DNA from 3 places in the Micromonospora sp. FIMYZ51 genome. Region 2 is predicted to be linked to each of the others. Evidence: riboswitches for the same ligand, from Rfam matches in the RefSeq annotation. Region 2 holds a riboswitch; each other region holds the start of a gene.
The links. A riboswitch is a leader RNA that binds a small molecule or an ion and turns the genes downstream of it on or off. The one in region 2 is predicted to bind cyclic di-AMP.
Positions count from the first base shown of each region.

Region 1 (9,430 bases), 1.6 Mb from region 2:
GCGCAGGCGGGCCACCAGGCGCATGCCGTGGTAGATCAGCAGGGCGGCGGCGGTGCCCAGGGCGATGCCGTGGAAGGAGAGGTCGCCGGCGGCGAGCGTGTAGTCGGCGGCGCCGATGATCACCGCGACGGCGGCGGTCAGCAGGTTGATCGGGTCGTGGAAGTCGACCCGGTTGTCGAGCCAGATCCGGGCGCCGAGGATGGCGATAAGTCCGTAGAGCGCGGTGGTGGCGCCACCGAGCACACCGGCCGGCACGGTGAGGATCAGCGCGCCGACCTTGGGGCTGAGCCCGAGCAGCACCGCGGCCAGCCCGGCCACCCAGTACGCGGCGGTGGAGTAGACCCGGGTGGCGGCCATCACGCCGATGTTCTCGGCGTACGTGGTGGTGCCGGAGCCGCCACCGGAGCCGGCGAGCACGGTGGCCAGCCCGTCGCCCATGAACGCCTTGCCCATGTCCCGGTCCAGGTTGCGGCCGGTCGTCGCGGCGACGGCCTTGACGTGGCCGGCGTTCTCCGCGATCAGCACCAGGACCACCGGGATGATCAGTACCACCGCGCGCAGGCTGAAGCTGGGGGTGTGGAACTCGGGCAGCCCGACCCAGGCGGCCTCGCGCAGCCCGGTGACCGCGGCCGGGGCCAGCCCGCCGGTAAGCGCGGCGACCAGCCAGCCGACGAGGACGCCGAGCAGGATCGAGAGCCGGGCCAGGAAGCCCTTGAAGAGCACGGTGAAGAGCAGGATCGCGGCGAGCGTGAGCACCGCGATCAGCGGCTGGGCCTTGACTCCGCCGTCGCCGCCGCCGTCCCAGGCGACCGGGGCGAGGTTCAGCCCGATCAGCATCACGATGGCGCCGGTGACCACCGGCGGCATGAGCCGGTTGATCCAGCCGGCCCCGGCGAACTGCACCAACAGGCCGACCAGGGCCAGCGCGGCGCCGGCCACCACGATGCCGCCGAGCGCCGGGCCGATGTCGCCGCCGGACTTGGCGGCCAGCACCGGTGCGATGAAGGCGAACGACGAGCCGAGGTACGACGGCAGCCGGTTGCCGGTGATGACCAGGAAGAGCAGGGTGCCGAGCCCGGAGAAGAACAGCGTGGTGGCCGGCGGGAAGCCGGTGATCAGCGGCACGGTGAAGGTGGCGCCGAACATCGCCACCACGTGCTGCACGCCGACGCCGATCGTACGCGGCCAGGTGAGCCGTTCGTCGGGGTGGACCACCTCGCCGGGGCGGATCGACCGGCCGTCGCCGTGCACCGACCAGGGTGACCAGCGGGAGCGCGTGGGGGTGGGGGACTGGGTCATGGTTGGCCCTTCACATCCGAGATGGCGGGGGCGCGGTCGACCCTGAACGTTGTTTCTAGCATGGGCGGTCGGCGCGGAAGATGCCGGTACGGCGCGATTCGGCGCTGGTGGGCAGGTGTGTTAGCAGGGGGCCCTTGCTATGCACGAGGCGTTAACAGGGGGCCCTTCCTTACACCTGGGGTGGGAGTGGGCGGGTAGGGTGCCCGGATGACCAGCACGACCGTCGACCGGCCGACCGCCCCGACCGGACGCGGCACGGCGAGCCGGCTGCCGTCGCTGACCGGGTTGCGCTGGGTCGCCGCCCTGCTGGTCTTCGGTTTCCACGCCGGGACGATGCGGATCATCGCCGAGCCGGACCACCAGGCGGTGGTCGGCAAGATCTTCACCCTCGGCCTGTCCGGGGTGCAGTTCTTCTTCGTCCTCAGTGGGTTCGTGCTGGTCTGGTCGGCTCGACCCGGTGACTCCCGGCGGCGGTTCTGGCGGCGTCGGTTCGCCAAGATCTACCCGAACCACCTGTTGATGTGGGCGGTGGCGATGCTGGCCGCGCTCTGGTTCGCCGACCCGATCAACCCGGTGGCCGCGGTGGAGAACCTGTTCCTGCTCCAGGCCTGGGATCCCCGGCCGGGCTACTTCTACAGCGTCAACAACGTGAGCTGGTCGCTCTCCTGCGAGTTGTTCTTCTACCTGTGCCTGCCGCTGGCGCTGCCGTTGGTGCGGCGGGCCCGGCCGTGGCAGCTGTGGGCCGTGGTGATCGCGGTGCCGCTGCTGATCCTGGCGCTCTGGCCGGCGCAGACGCTGGTGCCGGAGCAGTACCGGTGGTGGTTCACCCAGGTGTTCCCGCTGGTGAGGTCGCTGGAGTTCTGGATGGGGGTGGCCGCCGCCGAACTGATGCTGCGGGGTCGCTGGCGCGGACCGCGCCTGCTGGTGGCGAGCCTGATCTTCGTGGCGACCTGGGTGGTGGCCGCGCAGTGGATCCGTGCCGAACTGTGGGCGGCGATCCTGTCGGCGGCGTACGTCGTGCTGATCGCGGCGGCGGCCGACGCGGACGTGCGGGGCAGCCGGTCGCCGCTGCGGTCCCGGCCGATGGTCTGGCTCGGCGAGGTCTCCTTCGCCTTCTACCTGGTGCACGTCTTCGCGATCATGACGATCATGCGGATCACCGGCGACTGGGGGACCGGCTTCCCGGGCTGGTGGGGTCCGGCCGCGGTGATCGGATTCCTGCTGCTCACCCTGGCCCTGGCCGCGTTGCTGCACCGCTACGTCGAGCAACCCATGATGCGCCGGCTGGCGCCGCCCCGCCCGAGCGCCGCCGGGACTGTCCACTCCGGACGATAGGGCTCGGCCGAGCGTCGGCTCGATCCGGCGAACAGTCCCACCCGACACGCCCGGACGGCGATGCGGCTGCCACGACGACGGCGGTAGCGTGAGGGCCGTGCTCATCGCCGCGCCTGCCTGTCCACTGTGGTGCTCGCGGCGTCCGGCCGTCCGGATGCTGACCGGCCTCGTGCCTCGTTCCCGCTGAGGCAGGTCATGGAGCAGTCTGTCCTCTACCAGTTCCTGACCGAGGTACCCCGGGCCGTCGCCATCTGGTCGGCGCTGCTGGTGCTCGCGCTGGGGGTGCTCACCGCCCTGGTCGCCCGCCCGCAGCGGGCCCGGTCGACCGAGGGGGCACCGGCGGTCGAGGGTGCGCCGGTGGCCGAGGGCGACTCGGCCGAGGATCCCGCCGTGACCACGGCCGCGGACCTGAGCAGGTACGCCGGAGAGGTGGCCGTGGCGGCGGCCGGTGCCGCGCGCAACGCCCAGCGGCGACGGGACGCCTGGCGGGTCGCGCACGAGGAACTCGAACGCGCCTGGACCGCGTACGACGAGGCGGAGCAGGTTGCCCGGCGACTCGCGGCCACGGTGCCGCTCGCGGTGCCGGGGGCGGTGCGGAGCCCGGACGAGTACGCCGCCCGGGAGCGGTGGCTGCACCGCGCCGCGATGGCCGCGCACTGGCGGGGCGACCTGACAGCCCGGCAGTTGAGCGAGGTGTTCGCTCGGCGGCGCGGTGGGGATCCCCGATGGCACCCTGCCGAGCAGGAGATCACCCTCGCCCGGCTGCTGCGCGACAGTCGGCTGGCCGCGTACCGGACGGCCGAGGCCCGGGAACGTGCGGCGTGGCGGGCGGCCGGAATCGCCGCCGAGGCCGCCCGTACGCTCGCTGCCGAGGCGTACGCTGCCGCACAGCGACTTCGGCCGGACCGGGTGCCGACGCGGCGCCGGGTCGCCTTCGGCCGGCCGGCCGTCATCCGGCGCTGGCGTCCGGCCCGGGTGGGCTGATCGGATGACCGCCCGGTCGGGCGGTCGGACCGACCTCGCCGACCGGTGCGGGTGCAGTCCCCGAGATGGGTGACCCCGGTCACATTGACTCCGGAAACGGTCACCGAGCGCGCTCGGGTGCATCGGTTACGTAATTTCCGGGACTTTTTGGGTGGTCGGTCCGGTTGTCGCCTTTCGGCGTGCTCAATTCCCCGAATCCCATTGAGCGACGCCAGTCGCCGAATACCCGGAAATAATTGATCTGGATCATGTTTACGCAGGCAATGACGGGTTGGCGCGCGGTTTGACCGGCCAGTAATGTCGCCCCGTCCGGTGCGGTAACCGATCGCAAAAGGCGACGCCGCGCCGACCCGCTCAATCGTGATCTCACGAACCGGGGACCCACTGCATTACCTGGGGTGAATCCGCGAGCCTCGGCCCGCGGTAGGGCGATCTTCCCGCCCGAATCCGTCAGCTAACCCGGTCGGCGGTGTCGGAAGGAGCTCCATTCGCGTGCAACACGTACCGATCCCCCCGTTGTTCCCACGCCTCCACGGCATCGCGGTGTCCGCGTTCGCCGGCTCTCCGACGGCGAGCTGATACCGGACCCACCGCCACCGCCCGGTGTCCCCGGGTGAATCTCTCGAACGGTCCGTCCGCGTCCGGGTGGTCGTCGGTTTCCCCTGCCGACCCGACCGCCGGCACCGGTACGGCCGCCCCAGCCCTCGTGGAGGATTTTGTGAAGCACACCGTCAAGCGTCAGCTCCGCCGCCTGGCGACGGAGCGTCCGTACCAGATCGTCGCCGGATCGGCGGCGGCGCTCATCCTGGCGACCGGCACGGGTGCCGCGCTCGCCGGCACCGGGGACGCCCCGGCCAGCGCACAGACCACCACCGTCGCCGAGTTGCGCGGTGACGCGGCGGCCTCCCGCAGCGACGCCCGGGTGGCGCAGACCCCATCGTCCGCGCCGAGCGAATCGGTCGCGGCCAGCGCCGCCGCCTCGCCCTCGCCGTCGCCCTCGCCGAAGGCCAGCTCCGCCACGCCGGACCCGGACCTGACCAGTAAGAAGGCCGCGCCGAAGCCGCCGGCGAAGAAGGTCCTGGACTACGACTACCAGGCACAGGTCAACGGCTACTACTGCGGCCCGGCCGCCGTGCGCAACGCGCTGAGCGCCGCTGGCGTCGAACGCGACCAGGACACCCTGGCCAGCCAGCTCGGCACCACGTTCGCCGGCACCAACTCGGCGGCGGACACCACCCGGGTGCTCAACGCCGTGCTCAAGGGCGACCCCTACCAGACCAGGTGGATCCGTGGTGGTGCGGCCACCCCGGCCCAGATGGACCAGCTCCAGGCCGACGTCGTGGCGACAATCAACGACGGGCGGGGTGTCGTGGTGAACGTGGCCGGCAGCGCCACGGACACCAACGGTCGCTGGCACTCCTTCCCCGGCGGGCACTACATCGCCGTGGTGGGCTACGAGGACGAGGGCCGAATGGTGAAGATCGCCGACTCGGCCGACGGGTCCTACTACTCCTACTGGATGAGCACCATCGACCTGGCCAACTGGGCGGCCACGCGCGGCTACTCGGCCTGACCGACCTGACGGACCCGAACGGGCGCCGGTTCCCCGCTGGGGAACCGGCGCCCTACCGTCACCGCCCCTGTCGCCCGCCCTTGCCCGCCCCGCCGGCCGTGCTCTCTGCCGTGCCGGCCGCGCCGGCCGCCGTGCCTGCCGCGTCGAGCGCCGGCACCAGCGGCGTCAACGCGGCCCGGACCAGGTCGGGCAGCGACCCGGACGGTACGACGAAACCGGGCATCGACGGTGCCACGGTCGTGGACTCCAGCCACTGCCGGAGGGCGACCCTGGCGGCTGCCCCGACGCTGGCCGAGAGCACCCGGGCGGTCAGGCGGTCGATGTCCGGGCAGCGTTCGGTGATGGCGTCGGCGAGCGGGCCCTCGATCGTGCTGACCGTGTCGACGTAGCAGGCGCGCAGGGCGGGACTTGTCGTGATCATCAACAGCGCCGCGCTGGACTGGTCGCCCTGGTCGGCGTACTGCCCGACGACGGCGTCGAGCACGGCGTCGGCGAGGCCGATCTCGGTGGGCCGGGAGAGCACGGCCGCCGCGACCTGTGCCGTACGTTCTGCGGTGACCGCCGCGATGATCGCCTGCTCGCGGCTTGAGAAGTAGTTGTTGTACGTCCTTGGTGACACCCCAGCGGCCTCGGCGATGTCGTCGACGCGGACGTTGCCCGGCCCGCGCTCCAGCGCCAGGCGCAGCGCGGCCGTGCGGAGCGCCGCTCTGGTCGCCTGCTTCTTCCGTTCCCGCAAGGAGGGGCGGCCCGCTGCTGTCACCCGCTCACCATCGCACAATCTCTGCGTGTCCGCAAACTTGCGTGCGCGCAGAAATTTGCTAGCGTCGCCACGAGCCCCCACCCCGGCGGCGCCCCGAGCGAGAAGGACCGACAGACATGCGAGCCAAGGGCATGAGCTACGACACCGGCTTCGTCCGGGACGGGCACAACTCGTTGCCGCACTTCGACCCGGAGTTGGTCCGGCGAGAGTTGACAATCATCCGCGACGACCTGCACTGCACCGCCGTCCAGATCGTCGGAGGCGACCCGCAGCGCCTGGAACTCGCCGCCCGGCTCGCCGCCGAACTCGGACTGGAGGTCTGGTTCTCGCCGTACCCGCTGGACCTGTCGGCCGACGAGGCCCTCGCCCTGTTTCTCGACTGCGCCGAGCGGGCCGAGCGACTGCGCGCGACCGGGGCCGAGGTGGTCTTCGTCTCCGGCGTCGAGCTGAGCATCATGAACCGGGGCTTCGTCGTCGGCGACCGCATCGACGACCGACTCGGCAACCTCCTTGCCGACCCGGTCGGCCGCGCCGAACGGATCGCCGAGGTCCGCTCCCGGCTCGACCGGTTCCTCCGCACCGCCGTGGCGGCGATCCGCGAACGCTTCCACGGAAAGGTGACCTACGCCGCCATTCCGTTCGAGGGCGTCGACTGGGAGCTGTTCGACTTCGTCACCCTCGAACTCATCCGCTCCGCCGAGGTCGCCGACCAGTTCCGGGCGGCCGTACGCGAACTCGTCGCCCAGCCCAGTCCGGTCGCGATCACCGGTTTCGGCACCGCGACCTGGCGCGGTGCGGGCGACGTCGCGCCGCGCAGTATGGAGATCATCGAGTACGACGAGGCCACCGGCGAACCGGTCCGACTCAACGGGCGCTACCAGCGCGACGAGGCCGGCCAGGCGGCCTACCTGAGCGAGCTACTGGAGATCTTCGACAGCGAGGGCGTGGACAGCGCCTTCGTGCACCTGTTCGCGCTGTACAACCTGCCGCACCGCCCCGACGGCGACCCCGCCGACGACCTCGACCTGGCCAGCCTCGGGATCGTCAAGGTCCTCGACGGCCGGGACGGCGACACCTACCCCGGCCTGCCCTGGGAGCCCAAGGCCGCCTTCGCCGCCGTGGCCGACCGCTACCGCGACTGACGGCGGACCAGCAGCCGGGCCACCGCCAGCGGCAGCACATGCAGTACGCCGACGAGCAGCAGCGCCAACGTGGCGATCTGGCCCACGGCGAGCCCCTCCAGCGCCAGTATCAGCACCGCGCAGCCGCCGGTGACCAGTACGTGCCGCACCAGCCGCAGCGTGATCCGTCGGGTCGACCCCGGCGCGTCCGGCGCGGCGGGGTCCGGCGCGGTGGCTTTCGGCGGCCGTGACGTGACCATCGCCGCGATCGCGATCAGGCCGGCGACCTGCACCGCCCAGCGGGCGGTGGTGCCGATCCCGGCTCCGTCGGTCACCGACGGTGCGACGACAGTGGTGGCGGCGAACACCACGAAGGCCGGCAACCCGGTGAAGAGGAACGCCAGAATCCCGACCCGCGCCACCCGTTGCCCCAGGCTGTCCTGCGGTTCGACCTGTTGTTCGAGGTTGACGCGGATCTCGTCGGGGGCCCACACCAACTTGCGGGCGGGCGGCTGGTCGGGCGTCGGTTGCGACATGCGGACAAGTCTAAAGTGGATCCGCCAGGTCCCCGGCTACGGGGACCTGGCGGGCAGTGCCCGCGCGTCAGGTGGTGGGGGAGAGCGGGGCGGTGCGCGCGGCGCGCGGCGTCGGCGGAGCCCAGGTGGGGTCCAACTCGCGCCGGGCGGCGGCCAGGAACGCCTCGGCGTAGGCGTCGATGGGGAAGTCACCGAGGTACCGCCGCCGGGTCGTCCAGCGGGCCGTGGCGAGCGGATCGGTGTCGAGCAGCCCGGTCAGCACCTCGTCCAGGTTCGTCAGGTCGCGGCGCAGCACATAGCCGGACGCGGCCAGCGGAAACCGCTCGGTGAAACGGTCGCCGTCGGCACCCGTGTCGGTGACCGCGTACGGCTTGCCCGAGTAGAGCCAGTCGGACACCACGCCGGAGACGTCGGAGACCAGGGCGTCGGCACGGTTCACCGACTCGGCCAGGCTCAGCCGGCTGGCTGCGGCACCGAACAGGTGCTGCCGTCCGGTGCGGGACCGGTCGGCGGCGAGCAGGTCGTGTAGCCGCGCCAGGTACCGGGCCGAGGCCGGGTTCTGCGTGGTGTAGGGGTGCGCCCGCAGGATCACCGTGGCACCCCGGTCCAGCAGCCGCCGCAGCAGCGGCTCGGCCATCGGCAGCGAGCAGTAGTCGGCGTCGGCGTGGTGCCCGGTCCAGGTGGGGGTGTAGAGCACCGTCGGGTTGGCCAGGCCGGTGGCGGGCTCGGTGCGTACCTCGATCGTCTCGACCTGCGGACGGCCGACCACGACGAACTTCTCCGCCGGGATCGCCACCCCGGCCCGGGCGTACCTGTCGATGGCCGCCTCGCCGGCCACGAAGATCCGGTCGAAGATCCCGGACACCGGGTTGGCGCTGGACGCCTTGTCGCTGTCGCCGTGGTGCAGCTGGATGTGGGTGAGCTGGGTGAAACGGAGGCAGTGACTGTTCTTCGCGCCGTGGTTGACGTAGAACGCCACCCGCAGGCTGGGCACCAGCACCTCGTCCATGCTGCGCAGGGTGGGGCAGTAGAGCACCGGGGCGGTGGTGGCCGCCGCGATGGCGGCCAGCGACTCCGGTTCGCGCACCATCACCACGAACGGCCGACCGATCCGCGCCAGGTACGGCAGCCACATGGTGACCTGGTACTCCGAGCCGGGCGGGGCGGAGAAGTGCAGCACGAACTCCGGCTGGTGCCGGCGCAGCGCCCGGGTGACCGGCGAGCCGCCGCTTGCCGGCCGGAACCGCCGCCGGGCCAGGTCCAGTGCGACCGCGCCGACGACGGCACCCACCAACAGGACCGCCACCAGCGCGAGGACGGCGGGCAGGGCGGCCAGGGCGGCCAGGGCCAGGACCGCGAGCAGGCCGGCCAGGGCGTCCCCGAGGCCGGCGGCGACCTGCGGCACCCAGGTGCGTACCGGCAGGTTGGCGGCGCGGATCTCCAGGTTTCCGGCGTCCCGCAGCGGACCGGCCAGCAGCAGCAGTCCCAGCAGCACCAGGGCGGCGGCGGCCAGCGCCGGGTCGAACCCGGAGTCGAGCTGCCGGGCGTAGCCGACCAGGATTCCGGCCGCGATCAGTGTGGTCTCCGCGACGCTGTCGGCGCCGGGGCGCACCCGGCGCTCCCAGACGGTGGCCGCGAGCGCGACCACCGCCAGGCCGAGACCCCAGGCGGTCGCGTCGGTGAGCGCGACCACGCCGAACGCCAGCACCGCCCCGCCGGTGGCCAGGCCCCGGGCGGCCAACTTCGTGACCAGGTCACCACGCATCTCGGTGTCGCCTTCGCGCTATGTTGCCGGCCGGTCAGCCGACGGGTGCGGTGTCGA
Region 1 is NZ_CP134706.1:2,188,034-2,197,463, forward strand. Features, by position in the region: gene QQG74_RS10715 (solute carrier family 23 protein) at 1-1,299, opposite strand, end outside; gene QQG74_RS10720 (acyltransferase) at 1,507-2,634, shown strand; gene QQG74_RS10725 (hypothetical protein) at 2,830-3,618, shown strand; cyclic di-AMP (ydaO/yuaA leader) riboswitch at 3,960-4,102, shown strand; gene QQG74_RS10730 (C39 family peptidase) at 4,325-5,191, shown strand; gene QQG74_RS10735 (helix-turn-helix domain-containing protein) at 5,250-5,951, opposite strand; gene QQG74_RS10740 (hypothetical protein) at 6,068-7,093, shown strand; gene QQG74_RS10745 (hypothetical protein) at 7,081-7,608, opposite strand; gene QQG74_RS10750 (CDP-glycerol glycerophosphotransferase family protein) at 7,676-9,373, opposite strand; gene QQG74_RS10755 (bifunctional cytidylyltransferase/SDR family oxidoreductase) at 9,408-9,430, opposite strand, start outside.
Region 1: linked by a shared signal. The riboswitch ahead of QQG74_RS10730 (C39 family peptidase) and the one ahead of QQG74_RS02735 (hypothetical protein) in region 2 are both predicted to bind cyclic di-AMP.

Region 2 (9,430 bases):
CTACACCACCGCCGAGGCGCTCCCGGTCGGGCTGCTGCTCACGATGGCTACCGACCTCACCGTCTCGCCGGCTCAGGTGGGGCTGCTCGTCACCGCGTACGGCGCGGTGGTCGTGGTCGCCTCGGTCCCGTTGACGGCGCTGGCCAGAAGGATCCCCCGTCGCCCACTCCTGTCGGCGCTGCTGGCCGGGTTCGTCGTCAGCACGGCGGTCACCGCGTTCGCCGGCAGCTTCGTGCTCGTGCTGGCGGCCCGGCTGGTGACGGCGGCGACCCACGCCCTGTTCTGGGCGGTGGTGGTGCCGGCTGCGGCTGAACTGTTCCGACCCGGGCTGCGCGGGCGAGTGGTCGCCATCGTGTTCGCCGGCGGCAACATCGCGCTGCTGTTGGGCGTGCCGGCCGGTACCTGGCTGGGTGAGCGTGCCGGCTGGCGGACGTCGTACCTGGCGGTGGCCGCACTCGGCGCGGTCGTGCTGGTGACGGTGGCCTCGTTGCTGCCCTCGACCCGGCCCGATCAGGGGCACGCCGCCCGGGGTGCCACGCCCGACGCCCGCCGCTTCTGGTTGCTGGTCGCCATCGCCGTCCTGACCACCGCCGGTGCCATCGCCGGCTACACCTATGTCGCCGTCTTCGTCACCGAGATCAGTGGGTTCGCCGCCTCGTCGGTCGGGGCCATCCTGCTGGCCCGCGGCATCGCCAGCGTGCTGGGGATCCTCGCCGTCGGAGCGGTGGTGGACCGCCGCCCCTGGCTCGTCCTCGGTGCGGTCGTCGCGCTCCAGTCGGTGGCACTGCTCGGGCTGTACGCCGTGGGCCACCGGCCCGCAGCCTCCGTCGGCCTGCTCGGGCTGAGCGGGCTGGCGTTCGCCGCGTTCACCGCGACGCTCGGCGGTCTCGTCCTCCAGGTGGCACCCGGACGGTCCGACCTGGCCGCAGCCACCCTCTCCGCCGCGGTGAACGTGGGCATCACGGCTGGTGCCCTGGTCGGTGGCCTCGCCCTGGAGCGTTACGGCGTACGCAGCACGATGCTGATCGGCGCCCTGCTGGGCGGCATCGCGCTGCTGCTGGCCCTGGGCGAACGGCTCGTGCCGCCCGCCACCGGGCAGCCCGCCGGCAGCGCCGCCGAGGTTGTTCGGCCCTCGGCTAGGCGGGCACCGGTGCCCGACCGACGACCACGGTAGGGATGTCCCGGGTCTGCTCGGTGTCGCCCAGCCCGACCAGCGGCAGCACCGACTCGCGCTCTTCGGCCGCCGGGAGCAGCGCGGCCATCATCTCCTCGCGGAGGCTGCGCGCTGCCGCGCCGGCAAGCTCCGCGGCCCGCCAGGCTGCCTGCTCCTGTTCCCGGGCCGCCCGCTGCCGGGCGAAAAGGTGGTCGCGTACCGCCCGGCGCAGCAGCAGCTCCTGCTCGACCGGGTGCAGCCGGGGATCCCAACCACGGTGCGCGAAAACGTCGCTGAGCTGTTCCACCGACAGCTCCCGCCGCCAGTACGCGTCAAGCGCTGCTCGGTGCAGCCAACGCTCCCGGTCGGCGTACTCGGCAGGGGTGCGTGGGGTCTGCGGCAGGGGCATCGCGGCGGCGTCCGACAGTCGACGGACGTTCGCCTCCGCCGCCTCGTACGCCTGCCAGGCCCGTTCGGCCTCGTCCTGCGCGGCGACCCACTCGTCGCGTCGGCGGCGTGCCGTCGCCTCGGCCCGGTCGGTGGCGACGGCCACCTCCCCGGTCCAGCGGTCCCGGTCGCGCTGCCGGTCGGCGTGCTCGTCGGGGGTGGGCAGGGCGGCGTCGAGAATCCGGGCGGCGGCGTCGAAGCGGAGCCGCCGGGGCCGCAGCAGCAGCCCGCCGACGGCGAGCGTCAGTACGCCCAGCAGGCTCAGCCAGATCGCGGCGGCCCGGGGCACATCGAGCAGTACGGAGGAAAGAGCGGTAGGCATCATCAACACCTCGCGGTCGAAGGAGGGTCGTCGACTGGGCGGGACGGGTGTCTGACGGCTGGTCCGCTGCCGAGGATCGCGGGTTCCGCTCGTCGTCGCCGGGTCGGCCGGCGACGGCGGATCGAACGCCAGGGGGCGAGCGAGCGGGTGAGATCGCGGCGGACGGCGAAGCGGTCCGGGGCCGTCGGTCAGGCGGCGGGCGGACCGCGTCGAGTCGGCTCGCCGGCACCGGCGGCCACCTGCGCGGTGACGAGGTCGGCCGGGACGGCGGGGGCCGGCGCGGGTCGGGTGTCGGCGAGGTCGGCGCGGGCCGGGCCGGTCGCCGGCTGCTGCGCCGCGATCCGCTGTTGCCGGGTGGTCGCCTCGTCGGTCGTCTGGCTGGGCTCGACCGCCGATCGCGCCACGACAGTGGCGGTCACCGGCCGGGCCGGTAGATCGAGGGCGGTGGGCTGACCGGGTAGGCCGGTCGCGACGGCCCCGCCGAGACCGACGACGAGCACGAGGGCCGCCAGCGCCAGGCGGGTCAACTCCCGCAGGGCGCGCAGCGTCGCCGGCCACATCGGACGGGCGAACGCGGGAGACGGCACGCCTCCAACCTATCGCTCCGTTGCGGAGATCGCAGTGCCAAGGCGGTGCCCGGATCGTGAAGCACACCACTTCGTCCGGAGTGGACGGTCGGGCGGCTCGGCCTGCGGCGGGCTCACCGGTGCTCGGTGGTTGCGCCGGTCACCGGCTCCGTGAACAGAGCCAGCAGGTCGCCGACCTGGCGGTCGGCCTCGGCCGGGTGACGGAACCGGCCGGCCGGGTTGATGGTGTACTCGTTGCGGCGGCCGACCCGGGTGCGCCGCAGGTAACCGCCCGCCTCCAGATCGGCGACGATGGCCTGTGCGGCCCGCTCGGTGACTCCCACCTCGACCGCCACCTCGCGCAGCCGGGCGGTCGGGTTGCGGGCGATGGCGAGCAGTACGTGGGCGTGATTTGTGAGGAAAGTCCAGTTACGGGCGCTTTCCCGTTCGCCTGTGGTCGCCATGGTGGCCATCGTATGACTGTCTCTCCGGGTCTGGTCCGCTGTGCCCTGTCTCCCGCCGTTGGCAAGCGTTCTGGAATACCTGAAATGCATATCACGCATATCTTGACGTAGCTTCGCGGTGCGTGTGACGGTGGTGGCGGCCCGTGACCAGTGTCGGCCGGGATGACCAGGCATTGCACCGAGAGAGGCGAGGTGACGCCGGATGAGTCGACCCGGATCGATAAGCGAGCAGCGAGCACCGGAGCGGGAGTTCCTCACCGCGGACGTGCCGGGCGCCCCCAAGCGGGCGCTGGCCGAGTTGATCGCGGGCAACCGCCGCTTCGTCACCGGCACGCTCCGCCATCCCAACCAGAACGCCAGCCACCGGGCCGCTGTCGCGGCCGAGCAGCACCCCTTCGCGGTGATCGTCGGCTGCTCCGATTCCCGGCTCGCTGCCGAGATCATCTTCGACCGTGGGCTGGGTGACCTCTTCGTGGTCCGGACCGCCGGGCACACCGTCGGGCCCGAGGTGCTGGGCAGCGTCGAGTACGCGGTGACCGTGCTGCGTACGCCGCTTGTGGTGGTGCTCGGGCACGACTCGTGCGGTGCCGTGCAGGCGGCCCGTGCGTCGGTGGCGACCGGCACCACCCCGCCGGGTCACCTGAGTGCCGTGGTGGACGCGGTGGTGCCGAGCCTGCGCCGGGCCCGCGAGGCGGGCGTCGACGAGCTGGACGGGATCGTGGACATCCACATCGCGCAGACCGTGGAGGCGATGCTGGAGTCCTCCGAAACGCTCGCCGCCGAGGTGGCCGCGGGCGGGTGTGCGGTGGTGGGCATGTCGTACCGGCTGGCCGCCGGTGAGGTGCGGGCGGTCACCGCGCAGCCCGCCGAGCTGGCCGACGCGCCGGCCCGAGCCGCCTGACCGCCCTGCGAAAGGCTGGCCCGAGCCGCCCGACCGACGCCGAAAACCGCCCCGAGCCGCCCGACCGACGCCGAAAACCGCCCCGAGCCGCCCGACCGACGCCGAAAACACGTCCCGAGCCGGCCGACCGACGCCGAAAACCGCCCCGAGCCGGCCGACCGACGCCGAGGGCCGTTCCGAGCCGGCCGACCGACGCCGAGGGCCGTTCCGCCAGGTGGCGGAACGGCCCTCATTTGTCGTGCCCGGGGTGCTCAGAGCAATGACACGTGCACGTGGTCGGTGTGGTCGGACGGGCCGCTGTAGGAACTCCAGCGCTCCGTCGCCGCGAACCAGATCTGCCGGTTCCAGATCACGTAGTAGATGCCCAGCCGGTCAGCGTTGCGGACCAGGAAGGCCGCCAGGTTGTTGCCGTATATCCGGGTGTCGTTGTTGTGCCACGGGGAGAAGCCGCTGTTCTGCAACGACCAGTCGCAGGCCCGGCCCTTGGGGTGCTCGAACTTGTCACCGGGGCGCCAGCAGCCGACGAACCGGTTGAAGCCGGCCCGCTTGACCTCCTTGTACATGTGCAACGTCCGGGGCGTGATGCAGCCCGACGTGGTCGGGTCGTTCTGGTTGCACGACTCGGTCTTCCAGCCACCGTCCGCCGCCCGGTTCGGTGCGATCCGGGCGACCGGGGAGGTGGCGGCCACCAGGCCGCCGGTGAGACCCTCGCCACCGACCAGCCGGAGCGACTTCTCCGCCTCGGTCTTCTTGCGGGCCATGTCGTTTGTCAGCTTCCGCTGCTCGCGTACCTCGGCGTCGAGCGCGAGCTTGGCCGTCTCGGCGCGCAGCTTCACCGTGTTGACCTCAGCCAGCTTCTTGTCGTTGACCAGGTTCAACTCGTCGAGCGCGGAGGCCCGGTCGATGAACGAGTCGGGGGCGTTGCTCTGCAACAGCATGCCGATCGCGCCCACCCGACCGGTCCGGTACGACTGGGTCGCGATCTCCGCGACCTGCGGAGCGAGTTCGTCCAGGGCAGCCTGGGCGCGGCGGACCTCCACCGCGAGTTCGAGCTGCTTCTTCTTGGACTTCTCCAGCTTCGCCTTGGCCTTTGTGTAGTCCCGGTTCGTCGCCTCGATCAGGTCGTTGAGCATCGGCGGGTCGTCGTCGTGCTCCGCCGGTGCGGGTGGCTTCGGCGCGGCCGTCGCAGGCATCGGCCCCGCGAACACGGCGAACGCGGCGCACACGGCCACCACGGGTGTCAACCAGCGGCGTAGGGGTGCCGTCACTGTTTTCCCTTCCATCGACCGCCGACCGGGTTAGCTGACGGGTTCGGGACGGAAGCGGCCCCTACCGCAGTCGCGGATTCACCCCACGTACCTGGGTTCCCGGTTCGCCTGGTGGCGATTGGGCGGTGGCACCGCAGGCGCTGGGGTACGCCTTCGGCGGTGACCGGCAGTGAGGTTACCCGAGAGTCCACTTGGGCTTCTACGCCCCGAACCCGGCCAGATGCGTCATTTCGTAATCGCGGTGAGTGACCAGCGACACTCGTGCTGGCCTCGCCGGCCGAGGCGGTCACGTTGAGGAGTGTCACCATGTGGTGTCCGTGCTCCTGTCCGGGTCGGGCCACCCCGGCGGGGTGGCGGTGGACGTGTTGCGGGTACGCGGTGTGCTGAGGGCGTGCAGCGCCTCGGCCCGGTCCGTCGCCGGCCGGGAAACCCTGGAATCGTCATCGTCGTCCGGGCCGGCGGGGTCGCCACCGACCCTGCCGCGCTGCTGCCCGGCCGTGGTCACCAGTGCCGCCAGGGCGGTGGTGAGCGGTACGGCGGCGATCAACCCGAGCGTGGCCACCACGCTGCGGACGATCTCCTGGGCGAGGAACTCGCTCGTCACGATCTGCCCGAGGGCGCGGGAGTCGGCGGTGAGCAGGAGCAGCAGCGGCAGCGACGCGCCGGCGTACGCCAGGATGATGGTGTTGACCACGGAGGCGATGTGGGCCCGCCCCACCCGGGTCGCCGCGCGGTACAGCTCACGGCGAGAGAAGTTCGGGTTGGCGTGCCGCAACTCGGTGACCGCTGCGGCCTGGGTGACCGTGACGTCGTCGAGCACGCCAAGCGATCCGATGATGATGCCGGCCAGCAGCAGGCCGTGCAGGTCGACGTCGGCCCGGAACATGGAGAGCGTGGTGGCGTCCTCGCTGCCGAAGCCGGTCAGGTGGGTGGCCCTGGTCGCGATCAGGCCGAGTAGCCCGGTGAGCACCAGACTGCCGAGGGTGCCCAGCACGGCCACCGAGGTCTGCGCGGAGATGCCGTGGGTCACGTACAGCACCACGAACATGATCAACGCCGAGCCGACGATGGCGACCAGCAGCGGCGGATTGCCGGCGCTGATGCCGGGCAGCACGAAGGTCAACAGGATGCCGAAGCTGGCGGCCAGGCCGGCCAGCGCGGCCAGGCCGCGCAGCCGGCCGAAGGCGACGATGGCGGCGGCGAAGAGCACCGCCAGCCAGATCAGCGGCGTGCCCCGCTGGTGCTCGGCGATGTTGTACGTGCTGATCGACGGATCCTCCGGGTCGAAGAGCGCGACCAGGATGACCTCGTCACCGGTGCTGACCCGGGGCGCGCCGGGCCCGGCCGGGATGGGCGTCTGCACCTCCTGGCCCGCGTCGGGGCCGTCCTGCACCCGGACGGTGACCGTGCCGCACGGGCCGGCCGCTGTCGTCGGCGTGCCCTCCGGGACCGCCGGGTTGGGCGGACAGGTCTCGGTCACCACCCGGGTGACCGTGCCGTGGTGACGGGGGGTGTCGTCGGCCGCCTCCGGCCGGGGGGCGTCCGTGGGCCAGAGCACCAGGGCGGCGATCAGGGTGACCAGAAAGAGGGGGACCACCGTCACGACGAGGATCCGCCGCACCCCGGGCGGGGTGGGCGGAGCGGAACGGGTGTGGTCGGCGCCCATTCAATGTCTCCCAACGATTCCAGGGCGGAGTACGTGCCGGCGGCCGGGTCGGTTCAGTGCCTGCGCACCACCGTTTGTCGACGCGACGCGGATGGTCTGAGCGTGGCGGAACGGCTGCGTACCGTGATGTGTCGGCCGGCTCTCGACGGCCGCCGCGGTGCGGCGGCGGAGGCGGACGCCCGAGGGCGGGCGTGGGCCGCGGGGCACGGATGTCGGCTGGGCATCGTGAGCGAATGGTAGCCAGCCCGGCATCCGAACGCAGGTCGCGAGGGTTTGTCGGCGGTTCGTGGCGCGCCGGGGCCGGTGTGAGCTGCGGCGGCCGGGTCAGTGGCCCGGCCGCCGCAGCTTGTCGGTGTCGCTGGTCAGCCGCGCTTCATCAGGCGGCCCACGGCGGCCATCATCTCGGTGGCCATCTCGTCGGCGCGTCCCTCGGCGGCACCCTCGTGCATGCAGTGCCGGGCGTGCCCGTCGAGCAGACCGAGGGCGACCTTGTCCAGCGCGGCCTGGATGGCGGAGATCTGGGTGAGCACGTCGATGCAGTAGCGGTCCTCGTCGACCATCTTCTCGATGCCACGGACCTGACCCTCGACGCGACGCAGCCGGGCGAGCAGCTGGTCCTTGCTGGCGGTGTAGCCGCGGATCGGCGCAGGTGTGGTCATGCGGCAAGCATAACGTACCCCCCGGGGGTATGCTACGGTCGACAGGTCAGATACCCCCGCCGGGTATCTCGACGGGTCGTCCGGTCCACTACCTGGCCGGGCGTGGAGAGGAGAGTTCCATGGTCACCACGACGTACCAGGTGCAGGGCATGACCTGCGGGCACTGCGTCAACGCGGTGAGCGCCGAGGTCGGTGCGCTGCCCGGGGTCAACGAGGTACAGGTCGACCTCGCCACCGGTCGGGTCACCGTCAACAGCGCGCAGCCGCTGGCCGACGACGCGGTCCGCGCCGCCGTCGACGAGGCCGGATACGAACTGGTCGGCGGCGCAGCCGACCAGCGGCGGTAGGCCGAGGCGTACCGATGAACACAGCGACCAAGCTGGGCAGCTTCGCGCTCGGCGTCGCGCTGGTCTTCGGCGCGGCGTACGGAGCCGGTCAGCTGGCCGGCCCCGTCACCCCGGTCGCCACCACCGACCATCCGACGGACGACAGCGGGCACGACGCCGACGGCTCCGCCACGCCCGGTCACGACGAGGGCGGCGGCCACGAATCGGCCGGCGACCGACTGCCCGGTGGGCTGCTCGTCGCCGACCGTGGGCACACCCTGGTACCGGTGGCGGCGCCGACGGGCGAGTTCGCCTTCCAGATCGTCGGACCCGACGGGCGGCCGGTCACCGGGTACGACGTCAGCCACGACAAGCGGATGCACCTGATCGTCGCCCGGCGCGACCTCTCCGGCTTCCGGCACGTGCACCCGGAGATGTCGCCCGACGGCACCTGGCGGGTCGCCTCGCCGCTGGGTGGCTCAGGGGTGTGGCGGGCCTTCGCCGACTTCACCCCGACCGGTGGTCAGCCGCTGACGCTCGGCGTCGACGTCACCGTCCCGGGCGAACTGGCCGAGGTGCCGCTGCCCGCCCCGGCGAGCAGCACCACTGTCGACGGCTACACCGTCGACCTCGACGGCACGCCGCAGCCCGGCCGTAGTACGACGCTGACGTTCACCGTCAGCCGTGCCGGCGTACCGGTCGGCGACCTGGAGACCTATCTGGGTGCGTACGGCCACCTGGTGGCCCTGCGCCGGGGTGACCTCGCGTATCTGCACGTGCATCCGGAGGGGGCTCCGGGCGACGGCCGGACGCCGTCCGGTCCGCAGGTGAGCTTCGCCACCGAGTTCCCCACGGCCGGGGCGTACCGGCTCTACCTCGACTTCCAGCACGGCGGAGTGGTACGCACCGCCGAGTTCACGGTGCACGTCGGCGACCCGGGCGACCTGCCCGCACCGCAGAGCGCCGCGCCCGACGACGGGCACGGCGCACCCGGACACGAGCACGACTGATCGGACCAGCGATGACCACGAGCAGACCGCTGCCGGCGGCGACGAACCTGATCGAGCTCGCCATCGGCGGCATGACCTGTGCCTCCTGCGCCGCCCGGATCGAGAAGAAACTCAACCGGATGGACGGCGTACGGGCCACAGTCAACTACGCCACCGAGAAGGCCACCGTCTCCTACGACGCGCCGGTCACGCCGGACGAGCTGATCGCCACGGTGGAGAAGACCGGTTACCGGGCGACACTGCCACCGCCGCCCGGCGCCGCCGAGCCGGAAGCCGCCGAGCCGGCGGACGAGCTGCGGAGCCTGCGTACCCGGCTGTGGGTGTCGGCGGTGTTGACCGTGCCGGTGATCGCGCTGGCCATGGTGCCGGCCTGGCAGTTCACCTACTGGCAGTGGTTGTCGCTGACGCTTGCCGCCCCGGTCGTGGTCTACGGCGGGCTGCCGTTCCACCGGGCCGCGCTGGTCAACCTGCGACACGGTGCCGCGACCATGGACACCCTGGTCTCGGTGGGTACGCTTGCCGCCTTCGGCTGGTCGCTCTGGGCGCTGTTCCTCGGCACCGCCGGTACGCCGGGGATGACCCACCCGTTCAGCCTCGACATCGGCCGCACCGACGGTGCCGGCAACATCTACCTTGAGGCGGCGGCCG
Region 2 is NZ_CP134706.1:552,760-562,189, forward strand. Features, by position in the region: gene QQG74_RS02710 (MFS transporter) at 1-1,174, shown strand, start outside; gene QQG74_RS02715 (hypothetical protein) at 1,137-1,925, opposite strand; gene QQG74_RS02720 (hypothetical protein) at 2,111-2,509, opposite strand; gene QQG74_RS02725 (helix-turn-helix domain-containing protein) at 2,623-2,961, opposite strand; gene QQG74_RS02730 (carbonic anhydrase) at 3,155-3,853, shown strand; gene QQG74_RS02735 (hypothetical protein) at 4,105-5,121, opposite strand; cyclic di-AMP (ydaO/yuaA leader) riboswitch at 5,125-5,256, opposite strand; gene QQG74_RS02740 (YibE/F family protein) at 5,423-6,787, opposite strand; gene QQG74_RS02745 (metal-sensitive transcriptional regulator) at 7,150-7,446, opposite strand; gene QQG74_RS02750 (cation transporter) at 7,566-7,793, shown strand; gene QQG74_RS02755 (hypothetical protein) at 7,808-8,782, shown strand; gene QQG74_RS02760 (heavy metal translocating P-type ATPase) at 8,794-9,430, shown strand, end outside.

Region 3 (9,430 bases), 460 kb from region 2:
CCGCCTGATGGTCATCAATCGCGCGACCCGCCTTGCGTGCCCGCTCTCCCGGATCCTGGATCTCAGCAAGCGCGTCGGGGCTGATCACCGTGTCCTCCACATCGCTTACGCCGAACACCATCGCACTATCGCATGAGGGATTGACCGGGGCAATGGGGCTTGCCTAGCCTTGTCACCGATCGATGCGCCCCTCCTCGCACGGATATTGGGAGCGCAACGAAAAGGCCCCGACGGGATTGCGGCCCGTCGAGGCCAGACGCATCGCCCCCTGCGAAAGGAAACACGATGCTGGTCCAGCCTACCGTTCCCCCTGCGCCACCCGGTCCCGTCGCTACCGGGGCCACCTGCGCGCCGAGCCTCGACGCCCCGGCCCGACTCGTTGCGCCGGCTGCCACTGGGCAATCGCCCACCAGGTTTCTGCTGGGAGGGCTGTCGAACGGCCAGGTTGCCGTTGCCATCCATGCCGCCGGTCTCCCCGCCAACGCCGCCGCCCTGACGGTCGCCGAGATCGAGGGCATGGCGATTACCGGTCTCTGCCAACTTGGCCTGGCGGAGGCGCGCCGGATCAACGACGAATCACGAAAGGTCAACACCGCATACTGCGCGAAGACCCGCCACAACCGCTTGGTCGATGTCCGCACCGAGATTGCCACAATCAACCGGCTCTGGGGCTCACGGAAGCAGGAACAGCAGGCAGTGGACCTCGCCTACCGACTACTGTGCTCCCTCGCCCGCACCAACGCAGCACGATGAGACCGCACGGCTGACGCAACGGACCACGAGCGTCACCCGGCTGCCGACCCTTGAGCGGCGCTGGCCAACTGTGGCCCCGCGAGGGCAACGGTAAGGCCCCAGCCAGGAACAACTCCTGAGCTGGGGCCCACGCCGGAAGCGGGTGCGGGTCTCGACCCGCGCTGTCAGACTCCGGATCTGAGCGTGCGGATCGCGGCGGTCAGCAGCAGCGTGCGGCTCCGCTGCTGGCGGGCTCCTGCGCTGCGTCGGTCGCCTCGCCGCAGCGGCACTCGTCGCCGTCGCCGCCCATGTTGAGGACGTTGGCGTCGGCCTTGACGGTGTAGACCTCCCACGGCTCGTTGCCGGGGCCGCGTACCCAGACCTTGTCCTGGAGGGCGTAGCAGCACTCGGTGTCGTTCTCCTCAAGCGTGATGAGGCCGGATTCGGTGAGGCGCTTGGTGGCGGCGTTGACGTCGTCGGTGCTGGACACCTCTACGCCCAGATGGTCCATGACGGTGGGCTGGTCGGCCGCTCCCTTCAGCAGTACGAGCTTCAGGGGCGGGTTCTCGACGGCGAAGTTGGCGTAGCCGGGCCGGCGCTTGGCTGGCTCGACGCCGAACAGTTTCGAGTAGAAGGCGACCGAGCCTTCGAGGTCGGACACACGCAGGGCGAGCTGGACACGGGACATGAGATGCCTCCTGCAAGGTAGAAACCCGGGCTTGTCTAGATATTTTTCGAAGCAGATCCACTGTTGCACCCTGTTTCGATGCCTGTCAAGCTAGACGAATGCCGAAGCAGACTGTGCCGGTCGTGGACCTTGAAGCGGTGGCCTGCTGTGCCCCGCTGGCGGTCCGCCCGATGGATGCCGAGCAGGCGGCGGTGGTCGCCCCGATGTTCAAGGCTCTCGGCGACCCGGTCCGACTGCGGTTGATGTCGATGATCGCGTCGGTGCCGGAGATGTGCGTGTGTGACCTGACCCCGGCGTTCGAGCTGTCCGGCCCGACCATCTCCCACCACCTCAAGGTGCTGCGCGAGGCTGGCCTGGTCGACTCCGAACGGCGGGGCACGTGGGTGTGGTACCGGGTCAGGCCGGAGGCGTTCCGTCAACTCGGCGCGCTGCTCGACCTGCCCGCCACGACCGCCACCATTACGTGAAGCTCTCCCTCGCCCGGCGCGCCTTTGCCGAGTTCGCCGGTACGGCACTGCTGGTTGCTGCCGCGGGGAAACGGATCGATGCCCCGCAGACCGGAGGGGCACGATATACCGTGATCGCGAGCCGGGCAGCGCACCTCGGAGGAGCGGAGTGGACGACCACGCCAGGGTGATCGCGGCATTCGAGCGGCTGCACGCGGCCGGATGCCCGCTTCCCATCCCCGCGCAACGCGAGCGGATCGCCACGGTGGCGTTCCGCCGCTGGCGAAGCTTCGAGCGGCGCTCCCGCATCCGTCGCCCTACTCGGGCGGACCGCATCCGGGATCTCGCTCGCGGCATCGTCGATGCCCTGGAACCCGATCCCCGTCTGGTCGGACCCCTGATGCGCGACTACGAATGTCTGGCCGAGACCTTCGCGGCCGTCGTCGATCCGGTGCCCGATGACGCAGCGGCCGGCTCGGGCAGCTGCGGACACGACGAGGCGAGAAACTGACCGGAGCGCATGAAAAAGCCCAGGTCGGGAGGATGTCCTGACCTGGGCTTTGCTCCTGGAGCGGGTGACGGGAATCGAACCCGCACTGTCAGCTTGGGAAGCTGATGTTCTGCCATTGAACTACACCCGCAGGCGGGATCACTCTACCTGAGCGATCCACCCCGGCGCACCCAGGCCCCGACCGCACACCCGGCGGCCACATCGGGCCGCCGTGACCGACGAGCCGACCGGTGGCCGGAAAAAGCGGCGGGTAGGAAGAAGTTGCCGGGACGCAACAGATAGGCATTCTCAAATCTGTCGATGGGTTGTAACGTCTGCCCCACATTTTCCGCACGACGCGACACAACCCCCGGTCGCGTCGCCAGAAAGAGGTGGGCTCATGGGACCACGTCCCGTCCTGCTGCGCCGGCGGATGGCCGGCATCGCATCGACATCGTTGGCGCTGGCGCTCGGCGTCGCCTCGGTCGGCCTGCTGCCGGCCGCCGCCACGACGGCCAGTCCGACGATCGCCGGCCATGCCGCTGCCGCGCATGCCGACGAGGTTTGTGAAGACGGCACGGATGCCCTGGCCAGGGTCCGGGGCGGTGAAGCCAAGCACGACCCGAACGAGCTGACCATGGCCCAGCTTCAGCAGCGGGAGGCCGAGTTCGCCGACCTGTTGCAGGAGCGGGCCAAGCGGGTCGGGCAGCGTACGCTCAGCGCCCAGGCCGCGGCGGCGTCGGTCACCATCCCGGTCGTGGTGCACGTGATCCAGCGGGACTCGACCCGGGCCGGCGGGAACATCCCCGACTCGATGATCAACTCGCAGATCAATGTGCTGAACCAGGCGTTCAGCGGGGCAACCGGTGGTGCCGCCACGGCGTTCGCGTTCCAGCTTCAGCGCATCAACCGGGTCACCAACTCGTCGTGGTACCCGATCCGGCAGGGCTCGACGGCCGAGCGGCAGATGAAGACCCAGTTGCGCCAGGGCACGAAGGGCACGCTCAACATCTACCTTGGTGCGCTGAGCAACAACCTGCTCGGCTGGGCGACGTTCCCGCAGACCACGCTCAACGTGATGGACGGCGTGGTGGTGCTGAGCGAGTCGCTGCCCGGTGGCACCGCCACCAACTACAACCAGGGTGACACCGGCACCCACGAGGTCGGCCACTGGCTGAACCTCTACCACACCTTCCAGGGCGGCTGCTCGGGCAGCGGCGACCAGGTCTCGGACACCCCGGCCGAGGCGTCTCCGGCGAGCGGCTGCCCGACCGGTCGGGACACCTGCTCCGCACCGGGCCTGGACCCGATCACCAACTTCATGGACTACTCGTACGACTCCTGCATGTACCAGTTCACCCCGGGCCAGGCGACCCGGATGATCAACGCCTGGAACACGTACCGCGCGTAGCGCGGCAGTCTGATCCGTACGCCGGTGCCGGCCCCGAGCAGATCGGGGTCGGCACCGGCTGCGTGTCGGCTCAGGCCGCGTGGGCGTGGCGGGCCGAGCGGGCCGGCAGCGGCGCGAGGCGGTTGTCGTCAGTGCCGGCACCGGCCGGGTCGAGCCAGACCTGGACCGCCGGTCGACCCGCCAGGTCGCTCGGCCCGCCGGAGCCGACCTGCTCGCGACGGGCGAGCATCGCCACGTCGACCGTGAACTCGAAGAGTCGCCAGTCGGCGTGCGGGGCGGCCCGCGCCGCGAGGGCCAGTCGGGTCACCGTGGCGCCGTCGGTGACCGGCTTGGCCCGACCCGCGACGTACGCCTCGTCGTCGCTCTCCTCGGGCGGGAACGAGTGCAGCGCGTAGCGCCCGTCACGCTCCAGGTCGCGCCGCTTCGGCGAGTCGATCACGAAGCAGAACAGACCGTCGTCGGTGATCACCGGGGAGACCGGGTGCACCCGGGGCCCGCCGTCGGCGCGGACCGTGGCCAGATAGCCGAAGCCAGGGCCGTACTGCTGCATGAGAAGGCGGATCCCGTCGGCGAGTCGGGGCTCGTCAGCGGCGAATTCGGACCAGGAAGCCATGACCACATCTTATCGAACATACGTTCTAAGCAGGTAGTCCGACACGCAGGTCACCCGTACCGCTATGGTGTGTCGATGCTGCTCTCCGACCGCGACCTGGTCTCCGAGATCAAGGCGGGCGCCCTGGCGTTGGAGCCCTTCGAGCCCACCCTGGTGCAGCCGTCAAGCATCGACGTACGCCTGGACAAGCTGTTCCGGGTCTTCAACAACCATCTCTACACCCACATCGACCCGGCGACCCGGCAGGACGACCTGACCTCGCCGGTCGAGGTGCCCGACGGTGAGCCCTTCGTGCTGCACCCGGGCGAGTTCGTGCTCGCCTCCACACTGGAGGTCATCTCCCTCGGCGACCAGTTGGCCGGGCGACTCGAAGGCAAGTCGAGCCTGGGCCGGCTCGGTCTGCTCACCCACTCCACCGCGGGTTTCATCGACCCCGGCTTCTCCGGCCACGTCACGCTGGAGCTCTCCAACGTGGCCAACCTGCCGATCACCCTCTGGCCGGGCATGAAGATCGGTCAGCTCTGCATCTTCCGGCTCTCGTCGCCAGCCGAGCACCCCTACGGCTCGGCCGTCTACGGCTCGCGCTACCAGGGCCAGCGCGGCCCGACGCCGAGCCGCGCCTGGCAGAACTGGCGCACCTGGCCGGTCCGCTGAGCCCCACCGCAACGATCGCCCGCCAGGCTGGCAGGGTGCGAGCCGCCGTGCACGCAGCTGCCGCCGCCGACCTCGGCCTGACCGGCCGGGCCCGCGCCGTCATGGGCGCGGACCCGACCGCCGTACGCCAGCCGCGTCAGCCGGGCCGGCCGAAGCTGTGGATCGGGCTGTCGTCCATCCGCTTCATCTTGACCGGCTGACCCGCCCGGGACGAGTGCACCACCCAGCCACCGCCGACGTACATGCCGACGTGGTGCAGGTCGCGGTAGTAGAAGACGAGGTCACCCGGGCGCAGGGCAGCGCGGCTGACCGGCTCGGTGGCCTGCCGCTGCCGCGCCGCGTTGTGCGGCAGCGCCACCCCGCCACGCGCCCACGCGGCCAGGGTCAGCCCGGAGCAGTCGTACGCGTCCGGCCCCTCGGCGCCCCACGCGTACGGCTTGCCGATCTGGGCGCAGGCGAAGCTGACCGCCTTCCCGGCCGGGCCGCCCGGGTAACCGGCCGGACAGGGCTTCGGGCGCAGCGGTCCACCACCCCCCTTCCCGTACGCCCGCAGCCGCAGCCGCTGCAACCGGTCGATCTCGGCGTCGATCTGCCGCCGCTTCTGCCCGAGTTCGACCTCGGTGCCGGCCAGCTGGGTGATGCTGCGGTCCAGTGCGCCCTTGGCGGCGGCCAGTTCGTCGCGCAGCTCACGCGCCTGCCGTACGTCCTGCTGCTGGAACTGTGCGTAGCGGTCGAGCAGGCCGAGCTGCTCGACCACCTCGCCGGGCGACCTGCTGCCCAGCAGCGTGTTGACCACGCGGACCTGGCCACCCTTGTAGGCCCGGGCGGCCAGCCGGCCGACCCGCTCCATCGCCTCGTCCACCTGACGTTGCAGTGGGGCGATCCGGGCGGCCAGGGCGTCCGCCTGCCGCCGTTTGGCGGCCAGATCCTGCCGCGTGGCGTTGTGCCGTTCGATCACGGGTTCGAGCCGGTTCCAGTCCTCGTCGATCTGGCGCTCGATGTCGGCGACCGTGGGGTCGGCGTACGCCGCCGTCGCGCCGCCGGTCAGGATGACGGCGGTCGCGGTCAGGGCGGCGAGTGCGGTGGTGCAGCGGTACCAGCGGAAACGCGGCGCAGCCGTCGTCGGACCGGGCAACGCCGGCCGTCGCGACGGTGGCCGCGGGGCATGGTGTGCCACCGGGCTCCGTACTCCTTCTTCCCATACCGCCTACCGGGTTAGCTGACGGGTTCGGGCGGGAAGGGGGCGCCCTACCGCGAGGATCGCGGATTCACCCCGGGTACCTGGGTCCCCGGCTCGCTCGACAGAACGACTCGGCGGTGCCGGACCGTTACCGCCCTCGGTGGGCGGAGCTGTCAGCCGGCCGACGATTGCCCAGCGTAGGGACGATCCGCATCGATACGCAACACACCCACGCCATCACTGTCGGTGCATAAATCCGACAACGGCGAAGGCCCCGGGTCGCTTGACCCGGGGCCTTCGTTCGTTCCTGTGCTACCGCTCAGCGGTGCAGATCAGCCGGGACGGCGGAAGCCGGCGACCGGCATGGTCGTGATCGGCGATACGTTCACCGGCTTGCCGGCGCGGGGCGAGTGCACCATCAGGTTGTTGCCCAGATAGAGCCCGACGTGACTCACGTCGCTACGGAAGAAGACCAGGTCCCCCGGCCGGGCTTCGGCCCGGGAGACGGCCTTGTTCTCGCTCCACTGGGCCCCGGTGAAGTGGGTGAGGTGGATCCCGGCGGCCTTGTAGGCGTACTGGGTCAGCCCGGAGCAGTCGAACGAGTTCGGCCCGGTGGCGCCCCAGACGTACGGCTTGCCGACCTGGGCGCAGGCGACCTGGATGGCGGTCCGTGCTGCCGCGCTGACCACGTCCTTGATGGTCGGGCAGTTCGTCGTCTTGACCACGGTGACCGGCAGCGACTTCTCCAGCCGCTTGATTTCGGCGTCGATCTGCTTCTTCTTCGCCGCCAGCTGCTTCTCCTTGGCCTCCTGATCGGCGATCAAGGCGTCGAGCTTGGCCTTCTGGTCGTCGTACTTCCGCTTGACCTTCATGACGCCCTCCAGCTCACGGCGCTCCTGCGCCGCCAGCCGGTTCAGGAAGGCCATCTGCTCGCCGAGCGTGTCCGGCTTGGCGTTGAGCAGCACCGCGCCGAGCTCGGACGACGGGCCGGTGATGTAGTACCGGGAGGCCATGTCGCCCACCCGGTTCATCGCCAGCTCGGTCTCCAGGGCCAGCGGCTCGATCTTCTTCTGGATCGTCTTCGACTTCTCGCGGTTCACCTTCAGCTGGGACCGCACCTTGTTGTACTGCTCGATTGTGGGTTCCAGCCGCTGCCACTGCTTGTCGATCTCCGCCTCGATCTGCTCGACCGACGGCTCGGCGTACGCGGGGGCGGCGAGCAGGCCAGCGCCGACCGCGGCGGCGGCGACCAGGACGACCAGCCGGCGGGCGGCCCGGTGCAGGCCACCGGGACGGCGAGAGCGTCCGGGCGCGCGACGATGAAGGGGCATGGTTGCCACCGGCACCGACTCCTTTGCAACCGACCACCGGGCGTCCCGCGAGCGGTAAGGGGCGGGACAGACGACCTACGGCGGCCGGTGCCCAAGACTAGGGAAGGCGTGCTGCGGAATCAAGGCGACCAACGGCTTATTCACGTTTGCGCGACCGGTCGAATACAAAGGGTGTCGACCATTCTCGTAACAGTTATCTGGGCCAATACGTAAACGGGGTACGACGGCACCGGTGAAGGTACCCTCGCACCCCGCGTACGGGTCGTGTGTCAGTTGCCGACCGGCTCCTGCGCCGAGGCGGTCGGCTGTTCGGGCTTGACCGACCGGAGCAGGACGCTTGCCACGTCGACCACCTCGACCTGCTCACCGGCACCCTTGCCGTTCACCCCGTCGCTGAGCATCGTCGAGCAGAACGGGCAGCCGACGGCCACCGTCCTCGCCCCGGTGGACATGGCCTCCTCCACCCGGTCGACGTTGATCCGCTTGCCGATCCGCTCCTCCATCCACATCCGGGCGCCACCGGCGCCGCAGCAGAAGGAACGCTCGCTGTTACGCGGCATCTCGACGAGACCGCCGTCCGCAGCGCCGCCGGATCCACCGGCAATGGCGCTGCCCAGCACCTCGCGCGGCGGGGTGAACACCCGGTTGTGTCGACCGAGGTAGCACGGGTCGTGGTAGGTCACCCCGCCGTCGACCGGCTGCACCGGGGTGAGCTTTCCGGTGGCGACCAGGTGGGCCAGCAGCTGGGTGTGGTGCACCACCTCGAACTCGCCGCCGAGCTGGCCGTACTCGTTGCCGAGCGTGTTGAAGCAGTGCGGGCAGGTCGCGACGATCTTGCGCTTGGCCTTCTCGCGCCCCTCGAACGCCTCGTTCAGGGTCTCCACGTTCTGCTGGGCGAGCATCTGGAAGACGAACTCGTTGCCGATCCGTCGAGCGGGGTCACCCGAGCAGGTCTCGCCCTCGCCGAGGATGGCGAACGAGACGCCCGCCTCGTTCAGCAGGGTGGCCACCGCGCGGGTGGTCTTCTTGGCCCGGTCCTCGAAGGCACCGGCGCAACCCACCCAGAACAGGTACTCGAAGTCCTCCACCTCGCCGACCCGGGGAACCTCGAAGTCGAGGCCCTTGGTCCAGTCCTCGCGGGTGTTCTGCGGCGCACCCCAGGGATTGCCCTTGTTCTCCAGGTTGCGCAGCATCACGCCGGCCTCCGAGGGGAAGCTGGACTCGATGAGCACCTGGTATCGGCGCATGTCGACGATGTGGTCGACGTGCTCGATGTCGACCGGGCACTGCTCCACACAGGCACCGCAGGTGGTGCACGACCAGAGCACGTCCGGGTCGATCACACCGCCCGCCTCGGCGTCGCCGATCAGCGGCTTCTCCGCCTCGGCAAGTGCCAGTACGTCGACGTGGGCGAGCTGGGCGGCGGTGGCCTTCTCCTCGCCGGTCAGGTCCTTGCCGCCGCCCGCCAGCAGGTAGGGCGCCTTGGCGTAGGCGTGGTCGCGCAGGCTGAGCACCAGCAGCTTCGGCGACAGCGGCTTGCCGGTGTTCCAGGCCGGGCACTGCGACTGGCACCGGCCACACTCGGTGCAGGTGCTGAAGTCCAGCAGGCCCTTCCAGGTGAACTGCTCGACCTGGGCGACGCCGAACTGGTCCTTTTCCGGGTCGGCCTCTTCGAAGTCCAGCGGCTTGCCGTCGCTCATCATCGGCCGCAGCGCGCCGAGGCCGGAGCCGGTCTTACCCGGGTTGCGCTTGAAGAAGATGTTGGGGAAGGCGAGGAAGCGGTGCCAGGCCACCCCCATGGTGACGTTCAGCGAGATCACGATGAGCCAGGTCATCGAGATGGCGATCTTGATGAGGGCGGCGATGCTGACGCCGGCCTCCCAGC
Region 3 is NZ_CP134706.1:91,860-101,289, reverse strand. Features, by position in the region: gene QQG74_RS00510 (sigma-70 family RNA polymerase sigma factor) at 1-121, opposite strand, end outside; gene QQG74_RS00505 (hypothetical protein) at 286-753, shown strand; gene QQG74_RS00500 (ArsI/CadI family heavy metal resistance metalloenzyme) at 953-1,420, opposite strand; gene QQG74_RS00495 (metalloregulator ArsR/SmtB family transcription factor) at 1,519-1,887, shown strand; gene QQG74_RS00490 (hypothetical protein) at 2,036-2,377, shown strand; tRNA gene QQG74_RS00485 (tRNA-Gly) at 2,434-2,507, opposite strand; gene QQG74_RS00480 (zinc metalloprotease) at 2,757-3,767, shown strand; gene QQG74_RS00475 (pyridoxamine 5'-phosphate oxidase family protein) at 3,838-4,380, opposite strand; gene dcd (dCTP deaminase) at 4,456-5,034, shown strand; gene QQG74_RS00465 (NlpC/P60 family protein) at 5,171-6,211, opposite strand; cyclic di-AMP (ydaO/yuaA leader) riboswitch at 6,224-6,361, opposite strand; gene QQG74_RS00460 (NlpC/P60 family protein) at 6,547-7,560, opposite strand; gene QQG74_RS00455 ((Fe-S)-binding protein) at 7,815-9,430, opposite strand, start outside.
Region 3: linked by a shared signal. The riboswitch ahead of QQG74_RS00465 (NlpC/P60 family protein) and the one ahead of QQG74_RS02735 (hypothetical protein) in region 2 are both predicted to bind cyclic di-AMP.